DNA from 4 places in the Halomonas sp. MCCC 1A11062 genome. Region 4 is predicted to be linked to each of the others. Evidence: predicted binding sites of a transcription regulator. Region 4 holds the regulator's gene; each other region holds the start of a gene.

Region 1 (5,771 bases), on a different contig from region 4:
CACGCACGTAGGGGCGCGGGTCGCGGCCGAGGAAGACGTCCTTGAACGGCACCATGCCGGCATTGGTGAACAGCAGCGTCGGGTCGTTGCCCGGCACCAGGGAGCTGGATGGCACAACGGTATGCCCGTGCTCCTCGAAGTAATTCAGAAAGGCCTGTCTGATGTCTGCGCTTTTCATGGCATATCCGTGGCGATGAGCGTGGTCACCCGACGGGCAGGCGCGCTCGGCGCGCTTCACATGGCCGAATTCGCACGCCTTGGCGTGTCAGGAGCGCCACCGAGGGCGTTCACAAAGGGAGGCATTATAGCGCAGTTGTCAAGCGACTAAAGAGGAGGCGCCCAAGCGAGCGTCATTCGACCGAATCGAGCCGCTCGAGGGCGTAGCGCACATGCTCGAATTCGAAACCGCGAGACGCCAGGAAACGCTCGCGCCGGGCGCGCTCGCGGGGGGTGCTGTCAGGCTGGGAATAGCGCCGCGCCAGCGTCGCGGCGGCAAGCTCGAACCAGTCGACCTCGCCCTCCCGCTCGGCCTCGGCCAGTGCGGCCGCGATCAGGGCGCGTTCGACGCCGCGCCGCTCCAGCTCGGCCCGCACCTTCAGCGGGCCCTGGCCGCGCGCGATGCGCGAGCGCACGAAGCTCTCGACGAAGCGGGTGTCGGACTGCAGGCCTTCGTCGACCAGGGCGTCGAGGCAGGCGGCTATCGCCTCGGCCGAGTGGGCTCGCGCCGCGAGCCGCTGGGCCAGCTCGGCGCGAGCGTACTCGCGCCGGGCCAGCAGGCGGATAGCGTCGTCCCGCGGGGACGACGCACGCTCGGAGCCGGGCTGCAATGGCATGGTTTAGCGCAACATGGTTTTAGAGCAGCATGCTTAGAGCAGGTCGTCCTCGCGCTCGGCCTCGGCGGCCAGCGGCTCGGCGACCTCCTCTTCCTTGGGCGCCGCCGTGGCCAGCAGCTGGCCGCGGATCTGGCTCTCGATCTCCTCCATCACCGCCGGGTTGTCCTCGAGGAACTGCGCGGCGTTGGCCTTGCCCTGACCGATCTTGTTGCCCTTGTAGCTGTACCAGGCGCCGGCCTTGTCGACCAGGTTGCACTGTACGCCAAGATCGATCACCTCACCGGCGTGGTAGATGCCCTTGCCGTAGAGAATCTGGAACTCGGCCTGACGGAACGGCGGTGCCACCTTGTTCTTCACCACCTTGACGCGGGTCTCGTTGCCGGTCACCTCGTCGCCCTGCTTGACCGAACCAGTGCGGCGGATGTCGAGGCGCACGCTGGCGTAGAACTTCAGTGCGTTGCCGCCGGTGGTGGTCTCGGGGCTGCCGAACATCACGCCGATCTTCATGCGGATCTGGTTGATGAACACCACCAGACAGTTGGCGTTCTTGATGTGGCCGGTGATCTTACGCAGCGCCTGGGACATCAGGCGCGCCTGCAGGCCGACGTGAGAGTCGCCCATCTCGCCCTCGATCTCGGCCCGCGGGGTGAGCGCCGCCACCGAGTCGATGATGATCACGTCGACGCCGCCGGAGCGCACCAGCATGTCGCAGATCTCCAGCGCCTGCTCGCCGGTGTCCGGCTGCGATACCAGCAGGTCGTCGAGGTTGACGCCGAGCTTCTCGGCGTAGCTCGGGTCGAGGGCGTGCTCGGCATCGATGAAGGCGCAGGTCTTGCCCTGCTTCTGGGCCTGGGCGATCACCGACAGGGTCAGGGTGGTCTTGCCCGAGGATTCCGGACCGAAGATCTCCACCACGCGACCAAAGGGCAGGCCGCCGATGCCCAGGGCGATGTCCAGCCCCAGCGAACCGGTGGACACCGAAGGCATCGCCACCCGCGGCGCATCGCCCAGGCGCATCACGGTACCCTTGCCGAACTGCCGCTCGATCTGGGAAAGGGCGGCATTCAATGCCTTGGAACGATTTTCATCCTGTGCCATGAGGCTCTCCTCGCAGAACTCGCAGACGCTGCAAATGCAATGATGAATGGTGGGCCGCCAAGGGGAGCACGCCCGGACACTGTATGGTTGGACAGTAGTATGACGAAAAAAACGCCGCGCGCCTAGTCACTCGTTCAACGTGCCTGCCCCGGCGGGTTCTCCAGGTAGCGAATCAGCCCGACGATGGCCTCGCGCACCGCCCGCTCGCGCACCGCCCGGCGGTCGCCGGGAAAGTGGAAGCGCTCGGCGCGCTGCTCGTGCTCACTGCCCCAGGCCAGCCATACGGTACCCACCGGCTTCTCCGGCGTACCGCCATCGGGCCCGGCCACGCCGCTGATCGCCACTCCCAGCTTGGCGCCGCTGTCGCGACAAGCGCCCGCCACCATCGCCTCCACCACCTCGCGGCTGACGGCACCGTGTTGGGCGATCAGCGCCTCGGCAACGCCCAGCAGGCGGGCCTTGGCCGCATTGGAATAGGTCACGTAGCCGGTCTCGAAGTAGTCCGAACTGCCCGCCACCGCGGTGATGGCACTGGCCACCCCGCCGCCGGTGCACGATTCGGCCGCAGTCACGCTGACGCCCTGCTCGCGGCAGCGCCGCCCGAGGCGCTCGGCCAGCGTGGTGAGATCGAGGTTGGCCAGGCTGGAAGCACTATGCGGCATGGTATCGCTCCTGATCGAATGGGACTGCCTGCCACCATAGCGCATCCTTCCCGAAGCGACAGGCCATCCTCTGCGCAGATTCCCGCCGGCCCCGAGCGTGTCGGCTCCGGGCCGTGCATGTTAACCTTGCCCTCCCACGCCCCATACAATCGACGAGCCAGCCGAGAACGCATGAACGACGCGGTCCAGACGGCCATGCCGGCCCACACCCCGATGATGGCCCAGTACCTGAAGATCAAGCGCGAGCATCCCGACGTGCTGCTCTTCTATCGCATGGGCGATTTCTACGAGCTGTTCTTCGACGACGCCAGGCGCGCCGCCGCCCTGCTCGACATCACCCTGACCCAGCGCGGCCAGTCCGCCGGTAAGCCGATCCCCATGGCCGGCGTACCCTACCACAGCGCCGAGGGCTACCTGGCGCGCCTGGTCAAGGCCGGCGAATCGGTGGCGATCTGCGAGCAGATCGGCGACCCGGCGACGAGCAAGGGACCGGTGGAGCGCCGCGTGGTGCGCATCGTCACCCCCGGCACGCTGCACGACGAGGCGCTGCTCGACGCCCGCCGCGACAACCTGCTGGTGGCCGTGCACCCGGCCGGCGACTGCTGGGGCATCGCCTGGCTGGAGCTCTCCAGTGGACGCTTCAGCGTGCTCGAGGTGGAGGGCGAGGGCGACATGCTCGCCGAGCTTCAGCGTCTCGACCCCGCCGAGCTGCTCATCGCCGAGAGCCTGTCGCTGCCGCCCGCCCTGGAAGGGCGACCGGGCCTGCGCCGCCAGAGCGACTGGCTGTTCGATCTCGAATCGGCCACGCGCCTGCTGTGCGACCAGTTCCAGGTGCAGGACCTGCGCGGCTTCGGCTGTGCCCATCTCGAGGCCGCGCTGACCGCCGCCGGGGTGCTGGTCGAATACGCCCGCGACACCCAGCGCTCGCCGCTGCCCCACGTCACCGCGCTGGGGGTGGAGAACCGCGACGACGCCGTGGTGATCGACGCCGCCAGCCGGCGCAATCTGGAGATCGACATCAATCTCGGCGGGGGTGGCGACAATACGCTGGCCAGCGTGCTCGACACCACCGCCACCGCCATGGGCTCGCGGCTGCTCAAGCGCTGGCTCAACCGCCCACTGCGCGACCGCGACCAGGTGCAGGGGCGCCAGGCGGCGGTCGCCCTGCTGCTCGAGCAGGAAGGTTTCGTCGCCCTGCGCGAGCTGCTCAAGGCGATCGGCGACGTGGAGCGCATTCTCGCGCGGGTGGCGCTCTACAGCGCCCGGCCGCGGGATCTGGCCCGCCTGCGCGACGCTCTGCTCGCCCTGCCGGAGCTCCAGCGCGAGCTGCAGGACTACAGCGAAGGCACTGCGCTGGACGAACTGGCCCACCATATCCGCCCCTATCCTGAGCTGGCCGACATGCTCGCCCGGGGGCTGTTCGACAACCCCCCGGTGGTGATCCGCGACGGCGGCGTGATTCGTGACGGCTTCGACGCCGAACTCGACGACTACCGCGGCCTGGCCGAGCACGCCGGCGACTATCTGGTGAAGCTCGAGGCCCGCGAGCGCGAGCGCACCGGCCTGGCCGGCCTCAAGGTGGGCTACAACCGCGTACACGGCTACTACATCGAGATTCCCCGCGCCCAGGCCCGCGAGGTGCCGGTGGACTACGTGCGCCGCCAGACCCTGAAGAACGCCGAGCGCTTCATCATCCCCGAACTCAAGGAGTTCGAGGACAAGGCGCTGTCGGCCAAGTCGCGCGCCCTGGCCCGCGAAAAGCTGCTCTACGACGGCCTGCTCGATTCGCTCAACGCCGAGCTTGCCCCCCTGCAGGGCACCGGCCGCGCGCTGGCCGCCCTCGACGTGCTCTGCGCCTTCGCCGAGCGCGCCCAGGCGCTGGGCTTCTCGCGGCCCCGGCTCGCCGAGGCGCCGGGCATCGAGATTCGCGGCGGACGCCATCCGGTGGTGGAGCACGTCAGCGACGCCCCCTTCGTGCCCAACGACCTGGTGCTCGACGACAGCCGCCGCATGCTGGTGATCACCGGCCCCAACATGGGCGGTAAATCGACCTACATGCGCCAGGCGGCGCTGATCGTGCTGCTCGCCCATACCGGCAGCTTCGTGCCGGCGGACGAGGCCTGCATCGGCCCGGTGGACCGCATCTTCACCCGTATCGGCTCGTCGGACGACCTGGCCGGCGGACGCTCCACCTTCATGGTGGAGATGACCGAGACCGCCAGCATCCTGCACAACGCCACCGACCACAGCCTGGTGCTGATGGACGAGATCGGCCGCGGTACCAGCACCTTCGACGGCCTGTCGCTGGCCTGGGCCAGCGCCGAGCACCTGACCCGCACCCGCGCCTTCACCCTGTTCGCCACCCACTACTTCGAGATGACCGCGCTGGCCGAGCAGGCCGAAGGGGTGGCCAACGTGCACCTCACCGCCGCCGAGCATCGCGACGGCATCGTCTTCATGCACCGGGTGGAAGAGGGCCCCGCCAGCCAGAGCTACGGCCTGCAGGTGGCTCAGCTGGCCGGCGTGCCGCAGTCGGTCATCGCGCGGGCGCGGGACAAGCTGGCCCAGCTCGAGCAGCAGGAGGTCGACCAGAGCAGTCGCGGCGGCGGCATGCCTCGGGGCGACGCTGCCAAGCCGATGCAGAGCGACCTGTTCGCCAGCGCACCGCACCCGCTGCTCGACGCCCTGGCCGATCTGGACCCGGATGAGCTGACGCCGCGCCGGGCGCTGGAGTTGATCTATACCTGGCGCGAGCAGCTATGAGCACCGTGCCGCTTGCTCAGGCAGGCCGCCATGACTAGAATGAAGCGTCCAATTTTATCGCCATTATAAGAAGTTGGTTTTTTATAACTTTTAGGCTTAAACAAGTTATCGACATCACCCCGGGCAAGGCACCCGGCCGTGAAGAGGGAGACAGGCATGACCTTTGTCGTCACCGAAAACTGCATCAAGTGCAAGTACACCGACTGCGTCGAGGTCTGCCCGGTGGACTGCTTCTATGAGGGGCCCAACTTCCTGGTGATCCATCCGGACGAGTGCATCGACTGCGCCCTGTGCGAGCCGGAGTGCCCCGCCGAAGCGATCTTCTCGGAGGACGAGCTGCCGGAAGGCCAGGAGGAGTTCATCGCGCTCAACGCCGAACTCTCCGAGGTGTGGCCGAACATTGCCGAGAAGAAGG
Region 2 (5,771 bases), on a different contig from region 4:
GGCGTTAACCCGGCTGCGCGTTCGCGTTACTGTGCCAGCGGTTCGGTGGTTGCCGGCTCGCCGCCCCGGGGCAGAGTGCCGCCAGCGTCAGGTGCGGCCTCGGGAGCGGCTTCCGGCTGGGTGGCCGGCAGTTCGCCCATGGGGTCGGCGCCTTCGATGGCCGGGCCGACACCGTTTTGCGGCCGCAGCTCGATATCCTCGGAAAAGTCGCCTTCGCGCTGCACGTTGACCAGGCGTTCGCCGTCGAAGGTCAGCGTGACCCGGCGCTGTTGTACGCCGCCGTAGGCTTCGTCGAGGCGGAACACGTAGTCCCACTGGTTGGCATTGAAAGGCGCTTCCAGCAGCGGGCGGCCCATCACGTCGACGACCTGAGAGCGGCTCATGCCGGGCTGGAGCTGCTGCACCATGCCCTCGGTGATGTAGTTGCCCTGGGGCAGATCCCGCTTGTAGACGCAGCCGCCGGCCATGGTCAGGGCGATGACGAGAGGGAGGGTTTTGATCAGCTTTTGCATTTGTGTCCGTTCTTCACTATCGTGGATTCGGTCGATCATACCCGACCCTACCTGATACTGCGAAGAGCGAACATGGCCGACCAGAACCATGAACTGCGCAAGGCAGGCCTGAAGGTCACCTTGCCCCGAGTGAAGATCCTGCAGATCCTCGAGAATGCCACGGGTCAGCACCACCTGAGCGCTGAGGATGTCTACAAGACCCTGCTGGAAGCCGGAGAGGATGTCGGTCTGGCAACCGTCTACCGCGTGCTGACCCAGTTCGAGTCGGCGGGCCTGGTGATTCGTCACAATTTCGACGGCGGCCATGCCGTGTTCGAGATCTCCCAGGAGGAGCATCACGACCACATGGTGTGTCTCGACAGCGGCGAGATCATCGAATTCTTCGACGAGACCATCGAGCGGCGCCAGCAGGAGATCGCCGAAGAGCACGGCTTCGAGCTGGTCGATCACGCTCTGGTGCTCTACGTGCGCCCGCGCGGCTCCAATGCCACTCGCCAGGACGGCACGCCGCGAAAATAAGCGATCAGCTATCATCAGCTATCAAAGCTTGATGGCAAAGCGGCCCCGATCATCGATCGGGGCCGCTTTGCTTTACGGTGCGTCAACCGGTCGCAGGCTGTGGGCCCTCAGTGCGACGCACCCTGCTGGCTGGCATCCAGCATCTCGCGTGCGTGGGCCAGGGTGCGGTCGGAAAGATTCACCCCGCCCAGCATGCGCGCCAGTTCGCTGACCCGGCCGGCCTCGTCGAGCAGCGCCATGCGGGTCAGGGTGGTGTCGCGCTTGGCCTGCTTCTCGATGTGCAGGTGGTGGTGGGCCTGTGCCGCCACCTGGGGCAGGTGGGTCACGGTCATCACCTGGCCCTGCTCGCCCAGCCGGCGCAGCAGTTGACCGACGATCTCGGCGGTGGCGCCGGAGATGCCCACGTCGACCTCATCGAACACCAGGCTGGGGATGGTCGAGTGGCGCGCGGCGACCACCTGGATCGCCAGGCTGATTCGCGACAATTCGCCGCCCGAAGCGACCTTGGCCAGCGGGCGCGGCGGCTGGCCGGGGTTGGCACTGATCAGAAAGCGCACCTCCTCCATGCCGTCTGCCTGCGGGCTCTGGCGCGGCGTGACTTCCACTTCGAAACGCGCCTTGCCCATGGCCAGGAAGGCGAGCTGCTCCTGCACCGCCTTGCCGAACCTGGCCGCTGCCTGCTGGCGGGTCTCGCCAACGCTTCGTGCCTGCTCGCGCCAGCTGTCGCGCAGGCTCTCGACCTCGGCGCGCAGAGCCTCGAGGTCGTGTTCGCCGCCTTCCAGACTTTCCAACTCGACCTGCAGCCGGCGGTGCAGGGCGGGCAGCTCCTCGGGCATGACGTGATGCTTGCGCGCGATGCGATGCACCTCGCCCAGGCGCGACTCGACCCAGGCCAGGCGCTCCGGGTCCAGCTCGGTGGCGTCGGCGAAGCGGTGCAGCTCGCGCACGGCTTCCTCGACCTGGATACGCGCCTCGCCCAGCATGGCGAGGATCTCGGCCAGTGCGCCGCGGTCGCTGCCTGGCAGCGGATCGAGCCGATGTATCGCCTGATTGAGCAGAGTCAATACGCCGCCTTCGTCGTTGTCGCAGCATTCGGCGGCGTGCTGCGCCTCGCGCAGCGTCTCCTCGGCGTGGGCGAGCTGCTCCTGTTCGTGCTCCAGGGTGGTGAGCTCCTCGTCACCTAGCGCCAGGAGATCGAGCTCCTCGACCTGATAGCGCAGCAGCTGGCGGCGCGCCTGCACCTCGTCGCCGCTCTCGGTCAGCTGCTTCAGGCGTTTGCGGGTCGCCTGCCAGCGGCGGAACGTCTCGCTGAGTTCGTTCACCGCGGCGCGGTTGCCGGCGAAGTCGTCGAGCAGACGCAGATGGGTCTCCTCGCGCAGCAGCAGCTGGTGGGCATGCTGACCGTGGATCTCGACCAGGTGCTCGCCCAGTGCCTTGAGATCGGCCACCGTGGCCGGCTGGCCGTTGATCCATGCCTTGGAGCGGCCGCTGGCGGTCACTACCCGGCGCAGCAGGCAGTCGTCGTCGGGCAGCTCGCGCTCCGTGAGCCAGGTGCGGGCGGCGGGCAGGGCGGCGATGTCGAAGCGCGCCGAGAGATCGGCGCGCTCGCAGCCGTGGCGTACGCTGGCGGCGTCGCTGCGCTCGCCCAGGCACAGCCCCAGGGCGCCGAGCAGGATCGACTTGCCGGCGCCGGTCTCGCCGGTGATGGCGGTCATGCCGCCGGCAAGCTCCAGATCGAGCGTATCGACGATGGCGTAATCGCGAATGGCAAGCTGAGTCAGCATGGGACCTCCCGGCGGCCGGTATCCTGGTGAGCTGGATATCCATACACGTTATTGCGTTTTTATACAGTAGTCGAGGTTCGCTCACAACACATGCGCAAAACAGACCCCATCGTTGATGCCCGATCACTTGAGTTTGCGGCGAGGACCCCCATATAGGCCGCAGACCTTACAAGGCATTTGCCGATTCGAAATCTTTCCGGCCTCGCTGGGCCGGTGCTGCTTCAGGAGATGCGCATGGCTAAAGAACCCCAGACCCCGCTTGACGACGAGCTGGCGCGGCGCGAGAAAGAGGCCCGTCCGGAGCCGCTGGAAGGCGAGCTGGACGATGCGGCTAGCCTCGTGGAGGACGACGCCGCGGCTTCCGAGGAGCCGACGGAGGTGAGCGACAACCCCGAGGCCGACATGCTGGCAGCCCAGGTCGAGGAGCTGGAGCAGAGCTTGGCCGAGGCCAAGGACCAGGCGCTGCGCGCCGCCGCCGAAGCGCAGAACGTGCGGCGCCGCGCCGAGCAGGAGGCCGAGAAGGCGCGCAAGTTCGCCCTGGAGCGCTTCGTCAAGGAACTGCTGCCGGTGGTCGACAGCCTGGAGAAGGCGCTGGACGCCATGGGCGAGGACGCCAGCGATGTTCACCGCGAGGGCGTGGCCATGACGCTGAAGATGCAGCAGGACGTGCTGGCCAAGTTCGGCGTCGAAACGGTCGAGCCGGCCGGCGAGCCGTTCGACCCGAAGTTCCACGAAGCGATGGCCATGGTGCCCAACCCCGAGCTCGAGCCCAATAGCGTGATGGAAGTGATCCAGAAGGGCTACCTGCTCAACGGGCGCCTGGTGCGTCCGGCCATGGTGGTGGTCAGTCAGGCCACCGGCTGAGGCCTAGCGAATGAAAACGGGGGCGGGGCTTGAAAAGCCACCCGGCGCCCCCAGATAGACGTCAACCGCGGCAACTGCCGCAGCGATGGATTCAAGGCAAACGAATTTTCGAGGATTTCCTATGGGACGCATCATCGGTATTGACCTGGGGACCACCAACTCCTGTGTGGCCGTGCTCGACGGCGACAGCGCCAAGGTGATCGAGAACGCCGAAGGTGCCCGCACCACGCCTTCCATCATCGCCTATACCGATGATGGCGAGATTCTGGTGGGGCAGTCGGCCAAGCGCCAGGCGGTGACCAACCCGCAGAACACCCTGTACGCCATCAAGCGCCTGATCGGTCGTCGCTTCAAGGATGACGTGGTGCAGAAGGACATCAAGATGGTGCCCTACGGCATCACCGAGGCCGACAACGGCGACGCCTGGGTGCAGGTGAAGGACAAGAAGCTGGCACCGCCGCAGGTCAGCGCCGAAGTGCTGAAGAAGATGAAGAAGACCGCCGAGGACTACCTGGGCGAGCCGGTCACCGAGGCGGTGATCACCGTGCCGGCCTACTTCAACGACAGCCAGCGTCAGGCCACCAAGGACGCCGGTCGTATCGCCGGTCTCGAAGTCAAGCGCATCATCAACGAGCCCACCGCGGCGGCGCTGGCCTACGGCATGGACAAGTCGCGCGGCGACAAGACCATCGCCGTGTACGACCTGGGCGGCGGTACCTTCGACATCTCCATCATCGAGGTGGCCGACGTCGACGGCGAGACCCAGTTCGAGGTGCTGGCCACCAACGGCGACACCTTCCTCGGCGGTGAAGACTTCGACATGGCGCTGATCAACTACCTGGTCGATCAGTTCAAGGCCGACAGCGGCATCAACCTGTCCGGCGACAACCTGGCCATGCAGCGCCTCAAGGAAGCCGCCGAGAAGGCCAAGATCGAGCTTTCCAGCGCGCAGCAGACCGACGTCAACCTGCCCTACATCACCGCCGACAACACCGGACCCAAGCACCTCAATGTGAAGGTGACTCGGGCCAAGCTGGAGTCGCTGGTGGAAGAGCTGGTGCAGCGCTCGCTGGGGCCGTGCAAGACCGCGCTGTCCGACGCCGGCCTGTCCGCTTCCGAGATCGACGACGTGATCCTGGTCGGCGGTCAGACCCGCATGCCGCTGGTGCAGAAGAAAGTCGCCGACTTCTTCGGCAAGGAAGCGCGCAAGGACGTCAACCCGGATGAGGCCGTGGCCGTGGGTGCGGCGATCCAGGGCGGCGTGCTGGGCGGCGACGTCAAGGACGTGCTGCTGCTCGACGTCACCCCGCTGACCCTGGGTATCGAGACCCTGGGCGGCGTGATGACCCCGCTGATCGAGAAGAACACCACCATCCCGACCAAGAAGACCCAGACCTTCTCGACCGCGGATGACAACCAGACTGCCGTGACCATTCACGTGCTTCAGGGTGAGCGCAAGCAGGCTGGCCAGAACAAGTCGCTGGGCCGCTTCGACCTGGCCGACATTCCGCCGGCGCCGCGCGGCGTGCCGCAGATCGAGGTGGCCTTCGACCTCGATGCCAACGGCATCCTCAACGTGTCCGCCAAGGACAAGGCCACCGGCAAGGAGCAGTCGATCGTCATCAAGGCCTCTAGCGGTCTGACTGACGACGAGATCGAGCAGATGGTGCGCGACGCCGAGGCCCACGCCGACGAGGACAAGAAGTTCGAGGAGCTGGTGGCGCTGCGCAACCAGGCCGACGGCATGGTCCACGCCGCGCGCAAGACCGTGCAGGAAGCCGGCGAGCATGGCACCGACGAGGAGAAGCAGGCCATCGAGACGGCCGCCTCCGAACTCGAGGAAGCGCTCAAGGGCGACGACAAGGACGACATCCAGGCCAAGCTGGACAAGCTGACCGAGCTCTCCGGTAACCTGGCGCAGAAGATGTATGCCGCCCAGGCCGAGGCCGCCCAGCAGGCCGGTGGCGAGGGCCAGGAGGCCGGTGCCAAGCAGGAAGACGACGTGGTCGACGCCGAGTACGAAGAAGTCAACGACGATCAGAAGAAGCAGTAATCGCCAAGGCGATGCCACGGACGACGGTAGCGCGGGGGG
Region 3 (3,504 bases), on a different contig from region 4:
GGGACTTTCACCCCCAAGTCATTCCGAGGCACCACCCTCGGAAACAGCGCCCGTCGGGCGCTGCGCGCCATGCCTGGCGCACCAAAAAAAACCGCCCATGGGGTCATGGGCGGCAAGATCGAAACTGCGAGCCAGAGCAACAGTGTTAGCGACTGCCATCGCGCTGTTGCCTGTATCAGATATGACAGCAGCAAGCAAAAAAGTTCGCCACTGTTCGATAATTTTTTTGTCCGTTTGTCACCACGATCTCTGGCGCGCGCCGCCCAAGACGCGCACAACCGCACCGTGCCGCCTATCACGACACGAAAAAGCTCAGTAAAAACAGTGGCATGAAAAAAAGCAGCAACTAGTCGACAGGATGGCTTGCAATGCTCAAGCCCTTGGTTTTACTATCGAAACCCCTCTGCGGGTGTAGCTCAATGGTAGAGCAGAAGCTTCCCAAGCTTAAGACGAGGGTTCGATTCCCTTCACCCGCTCCAGCGTCTCCCCAATCCATTGATTTCTCCAGCCTCCCTTCCTCAGCAAGGGTTGATGGCTACATGTGTGGCTATACCAATGGCTACGGTAACGGCAAGCTGGCGGCGCGGAACCCTGGACCGTGAATGCGAAAGCCCAGAACGCGAAAGCCCGGCCATGAGGCCGGGCTGGGTCTTCGCTTCCTTTCCACTTCCTCAAGCCTCCTGCTTGAGCCTCCTTGGTTCCTGAGTCTCCCTTGACGTGTCCTTCCCTGCAGGGCCTCCGTGCCCGATGCGCCTACTATGCCAGCCAAGACGTGCGCCATGTATTAGCTTTGACTTCAATTGTTGTAAGAGATTGCCGACTCGAGCTGTCAGCTTTGGCCCCTCACGATCAGGTACTGAGTCGTGAACCCGCTGTAGCTAGGTGAAAAAACGCCAATAAAAGAGCCCCGGCGGTGGCCAGGGCAGGCTCGATGAGACGCGATATTTTGGCGAACCCGTAAGAACGCGAAACCATAGCGTCTCTCGCATGGGAGACGGATACCGGGAACAGCTGACGAAGGAAGCCGTGTCGCCTGGCTGGTGTGCCAACAAAAAAAAGCCCGACCGCACGGGCCGGGCTTCTATCGATGCGTCCCTATCCAACCAAACCTTGGGCATCCTGCCCAAGCCTCCTTGGGGTAAGAGCATTCCGTCGCTCGGCCTTCCCTGTAGGGCTTTCCCTAGCCCGTTACCCACAGGGTAGTAGCTTCGCGCCAGCAGTGGTTTAACTCAGGATATCGAAAGGCGTAAGAAATTTGCTTCGTGTTTGTAGGCTATCTCCTACAAAGGAGTCTGATTACGCCGCCCTTCGCTCACCTTCGCCAGGCCGACACGCTCCCCAAGCTAACTTCCATTAGCACTTACCTGTTGCCTGACAGTGCCAGTGTCGCAAATACTGTACAAAAACACAGAAAACACCAAGGGACTCACATGACACTGGCAAACCTCATCCCAGCTCACCCCGAGCCACCACCGCTTGCGCTGCCTCACCCGCTGGCCCTGGGCCGCGCCGGCCTCAGCGGCTTTCCCAGCCCGGCGCAGGACTACGAAGGCCGTACGCTCGACCTCAACGAGCGCCTGGTCAAACGCCCCTCGTCGACGTTCTTCATGAGCGTGACCGGCGACAGCATGGAGCGCCTGGGGATCCACGAAGGCGATCTGCTGCTGGTCGATCGCTCACTCGAGCCCCGCCCCGGCCATATCCTGGTAGCTTTGGTCGAGGGTGAGATCACCGTCAAGCGATACGAGCTGCGCGGCAAGGTGCCGTGCCTCTGCTCGGGCAATCCACGCTATGCGCCGATCCCGCTCGTCGACATCGAGTGTCAGGTGTGGGGCGTGGTGCGTGCGGTCATCCACGAGTACCCGGTATGAGCATGATCGGTCTGGTCGATTGCAACAGCTTCTATGTCAGCTGCGAGCGCGTCTTCCAGCCCCGGCTGTGCGGTTTACCTGTTGGGGTAATGTCGAATAACGACGGCTGCGTCATCTCGCTCTCCGACGAGCTGAAGGCCCTCGGCATCAAGTTGGGAATGCCATCCTTCAAGCTTCAGCCTCTGGTACGCAGCGGGCAGATCCACCTGCTCTCCTCCAACTACGAGCTCTATGGCGACATGAGCCAGCGGGTGCAGGCAGTGCTTGAGGAGTTCAGTCCAGCCGTAGAGCCCTACTCCATCGATGAGATGTTCGTTCGCTTCGACGGCTTCGCCCACGAGCCACTGCTCGAACACGCCCGGCAGCTGCGCCGGAAGGTGCGCCAGTTCACCGGCATTCCGGTATGCGTAGGCGTGGCCCCCACGCGCACCCTGGCCAAGCTGGCGAACCGTGCCGCCAAGAAGATTCCGGCCTGCCAGGGCGTCTGCATACTTCACGCCGGCAGCGCGGAAACCCGCGACCTGCTGCAGAACACCCCCCTGGGCGATGTATGGGGCGTGGGCCGGCGGCTCGTCGAGCGTCTGGCCCTGATGGGCATCAAGAGCGCCTGGGACCTCGCCCAAGCCAACCCGAAGGAGATCCGGCGCCACTTCTCGGTCACCCTCGAACGCACCGCCCAGGAGCTGCGCGGTGTGTCCTGTATCGAAATGAGCGACCTCGATGAAGCCCGCCAGCACATCATGACCAGCCGCTCGTTCGGCAGGCTCACCGACAGCCTGGACGAGATTCGCGAGGCGATTCGACAGTACGGCCAACGTAGCGCCGAGAGACTGCGCCGCCAGAACGGTCTCGCCAAGGCGGTGCTGGTGTTCCTCAAGACCAACCCGCACCGGCAGGACCTGCTGCCACACTCACCGAGCCTGGTACTCGAACTGCCCCGCCCCACCGCCGACAGCCGCGAGATCCTGCATGCCGCCGGCCACGCCCTGGAGCGGATCTACCGCAAGGGCCACCTGTACCAGAAAGGCGGCGTGATGCTGCTCGACCTGATCGACGCCGACCGCCAGCAGCTCTCTTTACTGGATACGCCCCAGAGCGATGCCGAGCGGCAGCGCAGCCAGAAGCTGATGGACGTGCTGGATACCCTGAACCGCAGGATGGGGCGCGATACGGTGAAGCTAGGCATGCCCACCCCCGGGGCGGCGTGGCATTTGCGCTGCGCCCATCGCTCGGATAGGAGCACGACACGCTGGGATGAGCTGCCCAAGGCCAGGGCGCTATAACGCGAAACCCGGCCGTGAGGCCGGGCTGAATCTTCGCTTCCTTTCCACCTTCTCAAGCATCCTGCTCGAGCATCCTTGGTACCGAACAATCCTTTGCTCTGTCTTCCCTGAGGGGCTCTCCGTTGCCCCGTTATCCATAAGGTAGCCGCTCCAAGCGGAACGTGGTTTAACGCACGATATGAAGCGACGTAAGACATTGCCGCTTCGCTTTGTAGGAAATATCTTACAAACACTTCGAAATGGCGGCCCGCTGGGCCCTCATCCCGTCTCTGCACTACCCTTCACAGTGAACGGCGCGACATGGAGGACGACATGGACAAGGCCGTCATCGACGTGATCCGCGAGAAGGA
Region 4 (5,771 bases):
GGCCCAGGCCTGCTCCATCAGCGAGGCGAAGGTCTCGGCGCTGGGCGAAGCGCCTCGGGAGTCCAGCGTGGTCAGCGAAAAGTCGTCGAAGCGTACCTTCACGAAGGCCCCCGACACGGGCGGGTGGCCGTGGCGAGCCAGACGCGCCTCCAGGCGTTCGCAGAGCGGGTTCAACTGTTCGTAGCACTGGGCCAGGTCGGGCAGGTCGCTGGCAAAGGTGGTCTCCACGCTCACCGACTTGCGCTCGCGCTCGATGCGCACCGGCCGCTCGTCGATGCCCCGCGACAGTTCGAACAGGCGGCGGCCGAACTTGCCGAATTCCTGCAGCAGGCGTTCCAGAGGAACCTGCTGCAGATCTTCGCAGGTGGCAATTTCGAGCGTCTCGAGACGCTTGGCCGTGGCCGGGCCGACGCCGTGCAGCTTGGTTACGGGCAACTGGCGCAGGAACGCATCGACCTGGTCCGGGGCGATGACGGTGAGGCCGTCCGGCTTCTCCCAGTCGCTGGCGATCTTGGCCAGGAATTTCGCCGGGGCCGCGCCTACCGAGACGGTGATTCCGACGCGTTTGAAGCACTCCTCCTTCAACCAGCGCGCCATCCAGGTGGCGCTGCCCGAAAAGCGCGTGACGTCGGTGACGTCGAGGAAGGCCTCATCCAGCGAGAGCGGCTCCACCAGCGGCGTCAGCTCGTGAAAGATGGCCAGCAGCTGCTGCGAGGCTTCGCGATAGCGGTCGAAGTCACCCTTGAGCAGGGTGAGGTGGGGGCACAGGCGCAGAGCCCTGGCGGTCGGCATGGCGGAGCGGATGCCGTAGGCCCGCGCCGGATAGTTGCAGGTAGCGATCACCCCGCGGCCCTCGGCGCTGCCGCCGATGGCCAGCGGCACCTCGCGCAGCGCCGGGTTGTCGCGCATCTCCACCGCGGCATAGAAACAGTCGCAGTCGGCATGCAGAATCTTGCGACTCATGGTGTTTCACCAAGGCATCGGAGCTGAGCGAGCGAAGGCCAGACAAGGCAAAAATTGGCGAAAAAGCGGAGTTTGCTTTTGCAAATGAGCATTTTAAGCCAATTTTTAACGCCGTATGGCCGAGCGCAGCCAGCTCTTACCCTAAAGCTTGGCCGTTGCCGCCACGAATTACCCCCACCCCAATCCCTTCGATCTCGAGTTCCTGATGGCGCAGATCGACCTCGATGGGAGCGAACTCCGCATTCTCCGCTTCCAGCACGACCCGATGGCCCTGGCGGTGGAAGCGTTTGACCGTCACCTCGTCTTCGAGACGCGCCACCACGATCTGGCCGTCGCGCACACGCTCGGTGCGATGCACCGCCAGCAGGTCGCCTTCGAGGATGCCGATATCCTTCATCGACAGGCCGCGAACCTTGAGCAGGTAGTCGGCGCGGGGCGTGAAGTAGTCCGGCGGCAGTGGGCAGTAGCGATCGATATGCTCGGCGGCGAGGATCGGGCTACCGGCGGCGACCTCACCGATCACCGGCAACCCCTCGCTGTTGGGCTCCAGGGCGCTGGTATCGTTGTCCTGTGCCGGCAGGCGTATGCCGCGCGAAGTGCCGCGTATCACCCGGATCACGCCCTTGCGCTCCAGCGCACGCAGGTGCTCCTCGGCGGCGTTCGGCGAGCGGAAACCCAGGGCCCGGGCGATCTCGGCCCGAGTGGGAGGATAGCCGAGCTCGTGCATGGTCTTGACGATGAAGTCGTACACGTTCTGCTGGCGCGAGGTGAGGGGGCGGCTCATGGCGAACTCCGATGGCTGTCTTGCTCTATTGTGCAAGTATACAGCATGGAAGTCTATCCAGTAAAAGTGAAGTTCAGCCGAGCTGTATTCCGCGGTGTCGTTTAAAACGCTGATGCAACGCTATACGTTGTGAGAAGGCAGCGAATGACGTAGACTTTTGTAATGTTTAAAACAGGCGTTTCCAGCGGGAATTGATCATGGCCCAGACCGATACCGTCACGCGCATTCTCGATACCGCCGAGGTGCTTTTTGCCGAACGCGGTTTTGCCGAGACCTCACTGCGCACCATTACCAGCAAGGCGCGCGTCAATCTAGCGGCAGTGAACTATCACTTCGGCTCCAAGAAGGCGCTGATCCAGGCGGTATTCTCACGCTACCTTGACCCTTTCACGGTGCGTTTCCATCATGCCCTCGATGAACTCGAGGCGCAGCATGCCGGTGGCGTCATTCCGTTGGAAGAGCTGCTCGAGACCATGGCGCGCACCGTGCTCGAGGTGCCGGCGGAGAAGCACAGCCTCAAGGTGTTCATGAAGCTGCTGGGGTTGGCCTACAGCCAGGCCCAGGGGCATCTGCGGCGGCACATCCAGGAGGAGTACGGCAGCGTCTTCACCCGCTTCACCGACCTGGTGCGTCGCGCCACCCCCGAGCTGCCGGATGCCGAACGCTTCTGGCGTCTGCACTTCGTGCTGGGCACGGTGATCTTCACGCTGTCCGGTCTCGATGCGCTACGAGACATCGCCGAGAAGGACTATCACGAGCACGTGTCGGTGCGTGACCTGATACGCCGTCTGCGGCCGGTCGTGGTCGCCGCCATGAATGCGCCGCTGCCGCCGCCGCCCGCCGTGCAGCCGGCCAAGGCGAGCTGAGATGCAAACGCCGAGGCTCGATGCGTTGCCTCCCAGTGAAGGGGTATGGCTCGAGGTCGACATCGGCCGCCAGTGCCTCGTGCACTGGCAGGGCGAGCAGCGGCAGGAAGAGTGGTCCGTTTCCACCGGGCTTGCCGGTACCGGCCAACGTGAAGACAGCGGCCGTACACCGCTCGGCTGGCATTACGTGCGGGCCGCCATTGGCGATGGCTTGCCCCCCGGTAGCGTGTTTCGCGGTCGGCGTCATACCGGTGAGACGTTCAGCCAATCGCTGGCCGAGGCCCATCCGGAACGCGATTGGATACTGACGCGCATCCTCTGGCTGTGCGGGCTCGAGCGGGGGTTCAACCGCGGGGGCGCCGTCGACTCCCAAAGACGCTACATTTACCTGCATGGTACGCCGCCCGATCAGCCGATGGGGGTGCCGCGTTCGCATGGCTGCATTCGCATGCGCGATGCGGATCTGCTCGCGGTCTTCGCGCTGGCGCCGCCCGGAACGCCGGTCTGGCTCCACGAATAGAGCGCGGATTCAGTCGCACCGGATCGTGCTAGGGGGTGGCTGTCGCCTGGCACGGCTTTCGTCTAGAATCAGCTCCCTTTCATGGCCAAAGGACTCCGCTCATGACCCAGACCCTAGGTCCGGTGATGCTCGACCTGGAAGGGACCGAGTTGCGTAGCGAAGAGCGCGAACTGCTCATGCGCCAGGAGGTCGGGGGTGTCATCCTGTTCGCGCGCAACGTCGAGCATGCGCGACAAGTGCGCGAGCTGTGCAATGCCATTCGCAGCGTTCGCCCTGGGCTGCTGCTGGCCATCGATCAGGAAGGGGGGCGCGTCCAGCGCCTGCGTGACGGCGTGACGCGTCTGCCCGCCATGGGCAGGATCGGTCGTGACTACGAAGCGAATCCCGAGGTTACGCTGCGCCTGTGCCTAGATGCCGGCTGGCTGCTGGGCATGGAAATGGCCGCCTGCGGACTCGACCTCAGCTTCGCCCCGGTGCTCGATGTCGATACCGGCATTTCCAGTGTCATCGGCGATCGCAGTTTCTCTTCCGATCCCCATGCCGTGGCGGCCATGGCGGGGGCCTTCATCGGCGGCCTGCACGAAGCCGGCATGGCGGCGGTGGGCAAGCACTTCCCTGGGCACGGCAGCGTGGCGGCCGATTCCCACCTGGAGCTGCCCGTCGACGACCGTCCGCTGGAGCAGCTGCGCCAACATGATTTGATTCCTTTCGCCGAGCTGAGCTCGCGGCTGGATGGCGTCATGCCGGCACATGTCGTCTACTCCGCCTTCGATGCGCGTCCGGCCGGTTTCTCGGCGAGCTGGCTGGGTCTGCTGCGCGAGTCGCTGGGGTTCAAGGGCACCATCTTCTCTGACGACCTCGGCATGGCAGGTGCCGGTTACGCCGGTTCGCCGGGCGAACGCGCCTTGGCCGCGCTGGATGCCGGCTGCGACATGGTGCTGGTCTGCAACGACCGCGCCGCCGCGCTCGAAGCGCTGGATGCCTGCCAGGGCCGAAGCGTACGGCTGGGCTCGCGCCTGCGCTACGGTCGTGCACGTCCCGACATCGATTCATTGGCAGCGTTGGGTCGCTGGCGCCGGGTGCATGCCCGTCTCGAAGCCATGGCCTCGCTGTAACTCTTTCTCTTCCCGTTTACCTTCGTTGAAACGAGTCATACATGCCCAAACTCGAAGCCGACTTTCATCAATCCCTGGCCACCATGCGCGACGTGATGGACAACGCCGACTGCCTGATCAGTCATGAGGAGGTCGAGCGCGCGCTGGATCGCATGGCCGAGCAGATCACGGCCGATCTGGGCGACAAGCTACCGGTCTTCTACTGCGTGATGAACGGCGGCCTGATCACCACGGGACACCTGCTCACCCGGCTCGGTTTCCCTCTGGAAGTCGACTACCTGCATGCCACCCGCTACCGCGGCGGCATCCGCGGCGGCGAGCTGTTCTGGCGTGTGTCGCCGGAGATCCCCATGGCCGGCCGCCATGTGGTGATCGTCGACGACATCCTCGACGAAGGCGCGACGCTTGCCGCCATTCTCGACTATTGCCAGGAGGCCGGCGCGGCGAGCATCTCCACCGCCGTGCTGGTGGACAAGCGTCATGACCGCAAGGCGGTGCCGGGTCTCAAGGCCGACTACTGCAGCCTTGAAGTGGTCGACCGCTATGTGTTCGGCTTCGGTATGGATTACAAGGGCTACTGGCGCAATGCGCCGGGGATCTTCGCGCCCAAAGGTCTGTAGCTCGGAACGCCTCATTCGCGATAGATTTCGGAATGTCAGTGCAAGTCCTGCATGCAGATAATTGAAAGTAAGGTATTAAAAATATAAGACGCCTTGATTCATGACTTTATGGAATGAATTGGCGTCTTTTTTTCGCTTGAGATCAGCCCCGGTAATCTGCTCTCATCGAGCCTCACTCAATACCGAGGAGGCTGGAATTGTCTGCCCACTATCTTTCTACCGATGAGATTCGCGATCGCTTTTCGCGGGCCATGTCGGCGATGTATCAGGCTGAAGTACCGCAGTACGGGGCACTGCTCGATCTGGTCCAGCGCGTGAACCGGCAAGTCCTGGAGGTCGATCCCGCCTTGGCCGGGCGCCTTGCCAGCCATGGCGAACTGGAGCGCCTCGATGCCGAGCGCCATGGCGCCATCCGTGTGGGCACAGCCCAGGAGCTGGCCATGCTGCGTCGCCTGTTCGCCGTCATGGGCATGCATCCGGTGGGCTACTACGACCTCTCCGAAGCCGGTGTGCCGGTACACTCCACGGCCTTCCGCCCAGTGGATGACGCGGCCCTGGCGCGCAACCCTTTTCGCATCTTCACCTCATTGCTGCGCCTCGAGCTGATCGAGAACCCGGCGCTGCGGGAGCGGGCGGGAGCCATTCTGGCCGGCCGCGATATCTTCACCCAGGGCTGTCGCCAGCTGATCGAGCTCCATGAAGCGCAGGGCGGGCTCGATGAAGAGCAGGTCGAGCGCTTCATCGGCGAGGCCCTGGAGACGTTCCGCTGGCATCGCGACGCCACGGTGGATCTGGAGACCTACCAGGCGCTGCATGCCGAGCACCGGCTGATCGCCGACGTGGTCTGCTTCCGCGGCCCGCACATCAATCACCTCACGCCGCGCACGTTGGACATCGACGAAG

What was found. Region 4 encodes LexA, which represses DNA repair genes until DNA is damaged. Its sites were predicted from a motif close to TACTGTNTANNTANACAGTA; they were not measured.
Region 1: recA (recombinase RecA) is a predicted target of LexA. The motif match lies at 2,009-2,028, and genes of this name have one in related genera.
Region 2: recN (DNA repair protein RecN) is a predicted target of LexA. The motif match lies at 2,865-2,884, and genes of this name have one in related genera.
Region 3: umuD (translesion error-prone DNA polymerase V autoproteolytic subunit) is a predicted target of LexA. The motif match lies at 1,394-1,413, and genes of this name have one in related genera.

What each region holds. Positions count from the first base shown of each region.
Region 1 covers NZ_JABFTW010000007.1:71,853-77,623, forward strand. Annotated here, with positions in the region: gene alaS (alanine--tRNA ligase) at 1-178, opposite strand, end outside; gene HOP58_RS09580 (regulatory protein RecX) at 351-833, opposite strand; gene recA (recombinase RecA) at 867-1,931, opposite strand; gene HOP58_RS09590 (CinA family protein) at 2,066-2,593, opposite strand; gene mutS (DNA mismatch repair protein MutS) at 2,765-5,356, shown strand; gene fdxA (ferredoxin FdxA) at 5,513-5,771, shown strand, end outside.
Region 2 covers NZ_JABFTW010000001.1:482,684-488,454, forward strand. Annotated here, with positions in the region: gene HOP58_RS02255 (RnfH family protein) at 1-8, shown strand, start outside; gene HOP58_RS02260 (outer membrane protein assembly factor BamE) at 27-512, opposite strand; gene fur (ferric iron uptake transcriptional regulator) at 585-1,031, shown strand; gene recN (DNA repair protein RecN) at 1,139-2,815, opposite strand; gene grpE (nucleotide exchange factor GrpE) at 3,050-3,679, shown strand; gene dnaK (molecular chaperone DnaK) at 3,801-5,732, shown strand.
Region 3 covers NZ_JABFTW010000026.1:51,849-55,352, reverse strand. Annotated here, with positions in the region: tRNA gene HOP58_RS19865 (tRNA-Gly) at 406-479, shown strand; gene umuD (translesion error-prone DNA polymerase V autoproteolytic subunit) at 1,431-1,871, shown strand; gene HOP58_RS19855 (Y-family DNA polymerase) at 1,868-3,154, shown strand; gene HOP58_RS19850 (hypothetical protein) at 3,467-3,504, shown strand, end outside.
Region 4 covers NZ_JABFTW010000009.1:74,119-79,889, reverse strand. Annotated here, with positions in the region: gene dinB (DNA polymerase IV) at 1-963, opposite strand, end outside; gene lexA (transcriptional repressor LexA) at 1,100-1,747, opposite strand; gene HOP58_RS11735 (TetR/AcrR family transcriptional regulator) at 1,945-2,613, shown strand; gene HOP58_RS11730 (L,D-transpeptidase) at 2,615-3,133, shown strand; gene nagZ (beta-N-acetylhexosaminidase) at 3,235-4,248, shown strand; gene HOP58_RS11720 (hypoxanthine-guanine phosphoribosyltransferase) at 4,290-4,868, shown strand; gene HOP58_RS11715 (VOC family protein) at 5,066-5,771, shown strand, end outside.